2 regions of the Mycobacterium sp. NGS59 genome follow, and region 2 is predicted to be linked to the other one. Evidence: predicted binding sites of a transcription regulator. Region 2 holds the regulator's gene; the other holds the start of a gene.
What was found. The regulator LexA, encoded in region 2, represses DNA repair genes until DNA is damaged. The targets are predictions, from matches to a motif close to CGAACANNTGTTCG.
Positions count from the first base shown of each region.

Region 1: AC5Y46_RS14700 (error-prone DNA polymerase) is a predicted target of LexA. The motif match lies at 1,961-1,974, and genes of this name have one in related genera.

Region 1 covers NZ_JCALCN010000011.1:122,134-126,557, reverse strand. Annotated here, with positions in the region: gene AC5Y46_RS14700 (error-prone DNA polymerase) at 1-1,947, opposite strand, end outside; gene AC5Y46_RS14695 (wax ester/triacylglycerol synthase domain-containing protein) at 2,187-3,431, shown strand; gene otsB (trehalose-phosphatase) at 3,465-4,424, shown strand, end outside.
Region 2 covers NZ_JCALCN010000004.1:41,693-46,116, forward strand. Annotated here, with positions in the region: gene nrdR (transcriptional regulator NrdR) at 1-244, opposite strand, end outside; gene AC5Y46_RS06760 (LysM peptidoglycan-binding domain-containing protein) at 333-839, opposite strand; gene lexA (transcriptional repressor LexA) at 1,133-1,801, shown strand; gene AC5Y46_RS06770 (LGFP repeat-containing protein) at 1,811-4,126, opposite strand.

The DNA of each region.
Region 1 (4,424 bases), on a different contig from region 2:
TGCCCGAGACTCCACCTGGAACACCCCCGCCGAATCGGCCCGCGACAACATCTCGTAGACCGCCGGCTCGGAGAGGTCGAGCCGGGCGAAGTCCACCTCGATGCCTTTGTGCTCGGCCACCAGATCCCGCGCATAGTGCAGCGCCGACAGCATGCCCAGCCCCAGCAGGTCGAACTTGACCAAACCTATTGCCGCACAGTCGTCTTTGTCCCACTGCAGGACACTTCGGTTTTCCATGCGCGCCCACTCCACCGGGCACACGTCGGCGATCGGACGGTCACAGATCACCATGCCACCGGAATGAATGCCCATGTGCCGAGGCAGGTTCCGGATCTGGTTGGCCAGGTCGACCACTCCTTCCGGGATGCCTTCGATGTCGACGGGCTGCCCGGACCAATGGCTGATCTGCTTACTCCACGCGTCCTGTTGGCCCTGCGAGAAACCCAGGGCGCGGGCCATGTCGCGCACCGCGCTGCGCGGCCGGTAGGTGATGACATTGGCGACCTGGGCGGCATAGTCCCGGCCGTACTTGTCGTAGACGTACTGGATGACTTTCTCGCGCTGGTCGGACTCGATGTCGATGTCGATGTCGGGGGGGCCGTCGCGGGCGGGCGACAGAAAGCGTTCGAACAACAAGTCGTTGGCTATCGGGTCGACGGCGGTCACTCCGAGGGCGTAGCACACCGCGGAATTGGCCGCCGATCCCCTGCCCTGGCACAGGATGTCGTTGCGCCGGCAGAACCGGGTGATGTCGTCGACCACCAGGAAGTAGCCCGGGAACCGCAGCTGGGCAATGACTTTGAGTTCGTGCTCGATCTGGTCGTAGGCTTTCGCCGCCCGCCCGGCCGGCCCGTAGCGGTCGGTCGCGCCCACCATGGTCAACGCACGCAACCAGCTGTCCTCGGTGTGCCCGTCGGGGACGTCGAACGGCGGCAGCTGCGGTGCGATCAGCGCGAGGCCGAACGCACACTGCTCGCCGAGTTCGGCGGCCGCGGTCACCGCCTCGGGGCACTGCGCGAAAAGCCGCGCCATCTCCTCACCCGAGCGCAGATGCGAACCACCGAGCGGAGCCAGCCAGCCGGCGGCCGCGTCCAGAGACTGCCGGGCCCGGATCGCACCCATGGCCATGGCCAATCGCCGACGGGATGGATGGGCGAAGTGCGCCCCGGTGGTGGCGACGACGCCGACGCCGAAATGCGGCGCCAGTCCGGCCAGCATCGCGTTGCGTTCGTCGTCGAGCGGTTGACCGTGATGGGTCAGCTCGATGCTGACCCGGCCGGCGCCGAACCGATCCACCAGATCGGCCAGCGCCCGCCGCGCCGATTCCGGGCCACCTTCGGAAAGCGCCTGTCGCACATGCCCTTTGCGGCAGCCGGTCAGAATATGCCAGTGCCCGCCGGCCGCCTCGGTCAGTGCGTCGAAATCGTAGCGCAGTTTGCCTTTCTCACCACCGGCCAGATGCGCGACGGCAAGTTGCCGGGACAACCGCCGGTACCCTTCGGGTCCCCGTGCCAGCACCAACAGATGCGGGCCGGCCGGGTCCGGTCGCTCGGTGCGCGCCACCGACGACAGCGACAGCTCGGCGCCGAATACCGTGCGCACACCGAGTTCACCCGCGGCTTCGGCGAACCGCACCGCCCCGTACAGCCCGTCGTGGTCGGTCAGCGCCAGCGCGCGCAGGTCCAGCCGGGCGGCCTCCTCGGCCAGTTCCTCCGGGGTGCTGGCCCCGTCCAGAAAGCTGTATGCAGAATGCGCATGCAACTCGGCGTACGCCACGGAGGAACGGTGTCGTTGTCCGTGTGTTTTTGCTGAATACGCTTCCCGTTTGAGCGACAGCGGACCATCTTCGGGAGGACCGAACGGAGCGGGCATCCCGGCATGACGCGGCTTGCTATCGAGAACCCGCTCCATTTCGGCCCAACTCGGCGGGCCGTTGTGCCACCCCATGACGCCAGTGTATCGAACGTCTGTTCGATGTGCGAACGCGCACCCACCGGTCTGTGTTCGTCATCGGAACAGCTTCGGAACGCTATTGAAACAATTTGCGGCCAATAGCCTCAGCGGCACATCGTCGCAGTTAAACGCATCTTCAACTGGACAACACACTCTTAACCTGACCGTTCTGTCGATGCGCATGACCCACCCGGATACTGGTACAACTTGAACAAACACGGTGGGGACTGGGCATGGCAGGAACGACGACTTCGGAGGCGGGGTCCTTCAGGACTCCAGAACGCGACCGACACGCAGGCATGGCAACCGGTGCGGTTGCCGTCATCGCCGGATCCAAACCCGGCCACGAGTTGATCAGGAATTTGCTGGCCGAACGGATCCAGCTGGGCTTCGACGGGCCCGGGCAGGTCCACCGGGTAGCCCTGCCGCAGCCCGGTGACGACGCAGCACTGTTCCGGGCCATCGCCCACGCGCTCGAGCGTCCCCTCGACGTGAACGGACCGCGCTGGGAGTGCTGGGTCATCGAACGCCTCGAGGGCAATCGATGGGCGATCTTGATGAAGGTCGACCACAGCATCGCCCACGCCATCCCGCCGGCCCACCTGCTGGCGCGGCTCTGTGACGAGGCTGACAGCGAAGCATTCGCCGATACCGTTGCCGGACAACGGGATTCGGACCCTGGCGCCGATAGGCCAAGCTGGGTGCACACCCTGATGCAGACCCCACTGGACATCGCGAAAGCCGCCGTCAGCGCCGCGGCCACGGTGATGACGTGGCCCGAACCGGCCGGCCCGGTGAACACCCTTCGGCATTACCGCGCGGTGCGGGTTCCTCGCGCCGCCGTGGACCGGATGGCCCGCAAGTTCGGGGTGAGCGCCGACGAGGTCGCGGTCGCGGCCATCACCGAGGGCTTTCGCGGCGTGCTGGTCCAGCACGGCCACCAGCCCCGCTCGGACTCGGTGCGCACGGTCGGTGCAGTCTTGCCCTTCCTGCCGGTCGACCACGAGGACCCGTTGCGGCAACTGCGGGCAGTGCGCCCGGAACCGAACCGGGCCAGCCAGCCGTTCCCCTCGCCATTCAAGTTGTGCGCCAAGGCTGTTCAGTCCTTGATACGGCCGCCCGGACAACACACCGTCACGCTGGCCATCCATGCCTTCGGACCGCGGGAACGGCTGCGGTTGATGGGCCGACAACTGGAGCGATTGTTGCCGATCCCGCCGACCGCACCCGAGTTCAGCACCAGGATCTCGGTGATCGGCTACGCCGACGAGCTGGTGTTCGGTCTCATCGCCGACTACCACACCGCAGCCGACCTCGCGCGGCTTGCCGGCGGGATCGAACTGGGCATGGCGCGGCTGCTTGCGCTCGGTCAGGACTCGGTGCTGCCTTTCGACCGTCGGCGCAAGCGTCCGGGCCGGGTGCCGGCGCGCCGGGTGCCGCGGCCCTCGGCGGTGCCGGTGCGAGCGCGCCGCCGCTGACCCCTCGGCGGTCCACCGTGAGAAGGTGGGTGCATGTCGGTCACCATCGACCCGCGACGCATCGATGCCGTCTTGTTCGACGCCACACTGCCCGGCACCGACACCGTGTCGGACCGTCTGCACGACATCCACGTGCGCACCGGCGTCTTCACATCCAATGGTGACGCCGCGATCGAAGCCGCCCAACGGTTGGGGGTGCGCTCGGGCCGTTGTGCCGTCGTCGCAGCGGGCGAGTCCGGCGTCACGGCCGCCCGCGCCGCCGGTTTCGCGCTGGTGATCGCCGTCGGCGCCGCGTCCGACGATGCAGACGCGGTCATCTCCGGCGTCGACGAGATCGACGCGCGCACCGGCGACCGGCGGATGTCGGAGTTGCCGGATGCATTGCAGTCCGTCAGCCTGGCCGACGACTTCTCGGTCCGGCGGCCCGCGGTGTTCTTCGACTTCGACGGGACCCTCTCGGACATCGTCAACGATCCCGACGCGGCCCGGCCGGCGCCCGGTACGACAGAGGCGCTGCGGGAACTGGCGACGCGGTGCCCGGTCGCGGTGCTCAGCGGGCGCGACCTGACCGACGTCGTCGAGCGAGTGGGTCTGCCCGGAATCTGGTACGCCGGCAGCCATGGATTCGAACTGACCGCACCCGACGGCACTCATCATCAGAACGAAGACGCCGCGGCGGCCATCCCGGTGCTCGAAGAAGCCGCGGGGCAGCTGCGCGAGCGACTCGGCTCCATCGATGGTGTCGTGGTGGAACACAAGCGTTTTGGCGTGGCAGTGCACTATCGCAACGCGGCCCGCGACCGGGTCGGGGAGGTGGCTGCGGCGGTGCGCACGGCCGGCCGGCGCGACGCGTTGCGGGTGACGACCGGGCGCGAAGTCATCGAGCTGCGTCCGGATCTCGACTGGGACAAGGGCAAGACACTGCGATGGGTGATCGAGCACTTGACCGACGGCGGGTCGGTACCGCTGGTGCCGATCTATCTCGGCGATGAC
Region 2 (4,424 bases):
TCAGCGCGTCGTCGTCGACCTGGCGCCCCTGGCAGGCGCGGCGCACACCACTGATCACTTTCTCCCGGCTGAACGGCTCGGTGACGCCGCTGCGCTTGACCACTGCGAGCACCGCGGTCTCGACGGTGGTGAAGCGGCGTCCGCATTCCGGACACGACCGGCGACGGCGAATTGCCTGGCCTTCATCGGTTTCCCGGGAGTCAATGACCCGGGAATCGGGATGCCGGCAGAAAGGGCAGTGCAATGGCCGCTCCTTTGCCACGCCGTGACGTCCGGATAACAGAACACCCCGAGAGTACCCGCGCGACCTGCCGAGCCCGGGTTGCGGCCGGTCAGCCGACCGGTGCGATCAGGGTCTGGCCTGCGGTCACCGCGCTGGAGTCCAGCGCGTTGAGGTCACGGATGCGTTCGACGACGTCGCGCACGGGTGCGCCCGGCGCCACGCGGACCGCGAGATCCTGCAGAGACTCGCCCGGCTCGACCCGCACCACCGCCAGCGCGGCGGGCACCTGCGGCGCCGCCTCGACCGATTCGCCGTGGACCATGCTGCCGAAGTTGGCCATCAGCCCTAACCAGAGGGTGATGACACCGGCGGCCAGGGCCAGCCCGATCGTGGTTGCCACACTGACCGGCCGTCTGCGGTGGACAACGGTCGACCTCGCGACACCGGTGCCGTAGTAGCGCATCGGCGCGCCCGCCGGGCGCGACGGGCCCGGCCTGTTCGACCGTGGCTGACCGGACCGATAGGAGGGAAACTCGCGAATCGGCCTGTTCAGAGGCCTGTTCAACGGGCTCTGCGCGTTGCTGGCGCGATGCGGACCCGCGTAGATGAGTGTCATGCCGTTTCCCTCCGGTCGACTACTTATCGCTCGTGTGTTCGACACTAGTCGCTCATGTGTTCGACAACCGAACATTTGAGCGAGCGTGTCGCACGAGCAAAACCGTAGACCTCACCACCGACAAGTTTTTTGTCGGTGCAACCAGCTGGTGACTTTCAGATACCCGGTACGCGCCGAAGTTACACACTTGTGATTCATTTTGTTTCCGCAGATCGGCGGCCCTCGACGGCGCGACGACACGCCGGTCGAACACATGTTTGATTCTTGGACGGAGTGGGGTTACATTCAGTGCCATGAGCGACAGCAACGACACCCCGGCCGATGCGACGCTGACTGACCGACAGCGAACAATCCTGGACGTCATCCGCGCGTCGGTGACCACCCGCGGATATCCGCCGAGCATCCGGGAGATCGGTGATGCCGTCGGTCTGACGTCGACGTCCTCGGTGGCACACCAACTGCGCACCCTGGAGCGCAAGGGCTACTTGCGGCGGGACCCGAACCGCCCGCGTGCTGTCGACGTGCGCAGCGCCGACGACACGGTGACGCCTCCGCTCACCGATGTAGCGGGTTCGGATGCGTTGCCGGAGCCGACTTTCGTCCCAGTGCTGGGACGCATCGCCGCCGGCGGGCCGATCCTGGCCGAGGAGGCCGTCGAGGACGTCTTCCCCCTACCCCGCGAGCTGGTCGGCGAAGGGACGCTGTTCCTGCTCAAGGTCGTCGGTGAGTCCATGGTCGAAGCCGCCATCTGCGATGGGGACTGGGTGGTGGTGCGCCAGCAGAACGTCGCCGACAACGGCGACATCGTCGCGGCGATGATCGACGGCGAGGCCACCGTCAAGACATTCAAGCGGGCCGGCGGTCAGGTGTGGCTGATGCCGCACAACCCGGCATTCGACCCGATTCCCGGCAACGACGCGATCGTGCTGGGCAAGGTGGTCACCGTCATCCGCAAGGTGTAGCCGCCGGCGTCAGTCGGCCCGGACGAAACCGTTGGCGCGCGCGGCGTCCTCGTTGGCGAACCAGATCTCGGCCAGTGTGTCGTGATAGAGCGCGCTGTTGGGCGTGTAATACAGACCGAACCGGGCGCTGGCCTTGATCGGATAGCCGTCCGGGGCCCGGTAGGGGTCGTCGTCGAGCGGCAGGTGGATCGTCGGACGCACCGCGGCGCTGCCGGCCGGTGCCGCCGCCGGCGCCTCGGCCTGCGGAGCCGCTCCGAACGGCGTGCCGGCTTCGGCGGCGTAGCCGGCCGGGTCCGCGGCCGCATGCCGTCCCGTTCTCGCCTCGGGCACCGGATCGGTGTCCGGTGGCGACGCCAGGTCGGGTGACTCGCCTTCCGCGTCGTCCCTGAGTTCGTCTTGCGGGTAGCGGGCCCCCGCATATTCGTCGAGGTATGGCTCGTCCGGCTCGATTTCCGGGATCTCCGGAACTTCCGGGATTTCCGGCTCTTCCCGGGAGTGCGGCACTTCGGGGACGTCCGCGTCCGGCACGTACGTCGGTGGCGCCGAGAGTTCGGGCACGTAGTCCTCCGGCCCTACCCGTTCCGGAACCCGCGGCTCCTCCTCGAAAGGTTCCCCGTAGCCCTCGTGCGACACCACCGGGATGGGCGTGGTGCCCACCGCGTCGGGGTCCTCGTCGTACTCCTCATACGAGGACGAGTCGTAGCTCTCGTCGGCATCGTGGGTGAATTCGTCGTCGTCGGCGTCCTGCTCGACCGGGAGGACCGCCGTCGCCCCACCCCGGGACCAGCTGACCCGGGCTCCCGAGCCGGCGTCGGGATGGTCCTCGACGTGCTGGTCGTGCTCGTCGGCCGGGGGGAACCGCTCAGAACCGTAATCGATGTCCTCGCGCGGCCAGCGCCCTTCCGCGCCGGGGTCATAGTCCACACCGGCGTTGCGGTCCGGGTCCGGGTCGAAGACGGGTGCATCGGGACCCGCGGCGCGGCGCCTGCGCAGACCCAACACCACCAACACGCACATCAGGACCAGCAACAGCACCGGCACGGCCGCGATCAGCCACCACCAGTGGAAGGTGAACTTCTTGCCCGCCGGGGGTGAGGCCGAATTGCTGGGCTGATTCTGTCCCGAAACCTGGAGTCCGGACAGCAGCGGCGCCAGATTCGCCGGATCGGTGCTGAAGGTGTTCTTGGCGCGGTTCCAGGAGATCTTGCCGCCGGTGAACTTCTGCGACACCACGTCACCGTCCACCGTCTGGTCAGCCACCGGCGCACCGAGTTTGCCGGTGGCGCCCTTGAGCTTGTCCCACGCGGCCTTCATGGCCCCGCGCACGACGAAGGCGCCGTGGTCGGGGGTCCAGAAGATCACCGGCTTGTCCGCCGCGGAGAACGTCGCGACGCGGCTGGCTGGAGTGATCCCGCCGTCTGCCTCGTTGGCGACGGGGAAGCCCAGATCGCTGCTGACCGGCCCGCCCAGCGCCTCATACTTCTGCAGGATCGGTCCCTCGACGGCGTTGGCGCCGGTCGCCGGGCTGAAGAAGATCTTGCCGCCGTTGAAGTCCTGAGCGACGCCGTCGCCGCCGATCGGGTACTGGTTGCCCTTCTTGGCGCCCAGCGGCCCGTTGGCGCCGCCGGCGGCACGCCAGGACATGTTGATGGCGGCGGTGGGGTCGATCGCCACCTGCAGCCCCTTGAGCTGCTCGGCCAGGCCCGGCGGATTGGTGCTGAACTCCTTGGTCTTGCGGTTCCAGGACACCTCACCACCGGTGAACTTCTGCGAAGTCACCTCGGCGTCATAGGTCTCGTCGCCGATCGGGGCGCCCAGCACCCCGCCCGAGCTGCCCAGCTTGTCCCAGGCGGCGTTGAGCGCGCCACGCACCACGAACGCGCCGTGGTCGGGCGTCCAGAAGATCACCGGGTTGTCGCTGGCTGCGAACGTGCTGACGCGGCTGTCCGGTCCGGCGAGGCCCGGAACTTCGTTGATGGACGGAAATCCCAGGTCGCTGCCCGCCGGTCCGCCCAAAGATTCGTACTTGTCCAGAATGGGGCCGAACATGAACTTGGCGCCGGTAGCCGGCGTGAAGTACATCTTGCCGCCGTCGAAGTCCAGCGCGAATCCGTCGCCCACGGGATAGACGTCGCCCTTCCGGGCGCCCAGCGTGGACGTGTCGCCGCCGGCCTTCTCCCACGCGGCCATCATGGCCGCCTCGGCGTCGCCGATCGGAGACGCCGACGCTGTCGGCGCCAGCAGCGTGACGGCCAACGCGCCAGCCGCCAAGCCCAGCAGCGCCCGCCCGACCAGCTTGCTCAAATGACCTCTCCGCCCGTTCACCAAGCCTCCCAGCTGATGCCCTGCCCACCCGGCGAGCCGGCGGATCCACCGCCGTGGGCCGTTCCCCAGCTACGAATCGCATCGCGGCCGGGCTCGCATAACTTTGCTCTAGCGAACGAGAAATGCGAAGTCAAATTGTAGATACTACGGAAACGGATATCGACCCGATGTCGAAATGATGCGGTGCTGCGTCCGTGTCGCGAGAAATCCCGGAGCCGGCTGAGGGTCCTGCGGATCGTCGCCGACGGTCCGGCAAATTCTCTACCGTAGCGGGACAAAGCCCAGCTCACGACGGCCC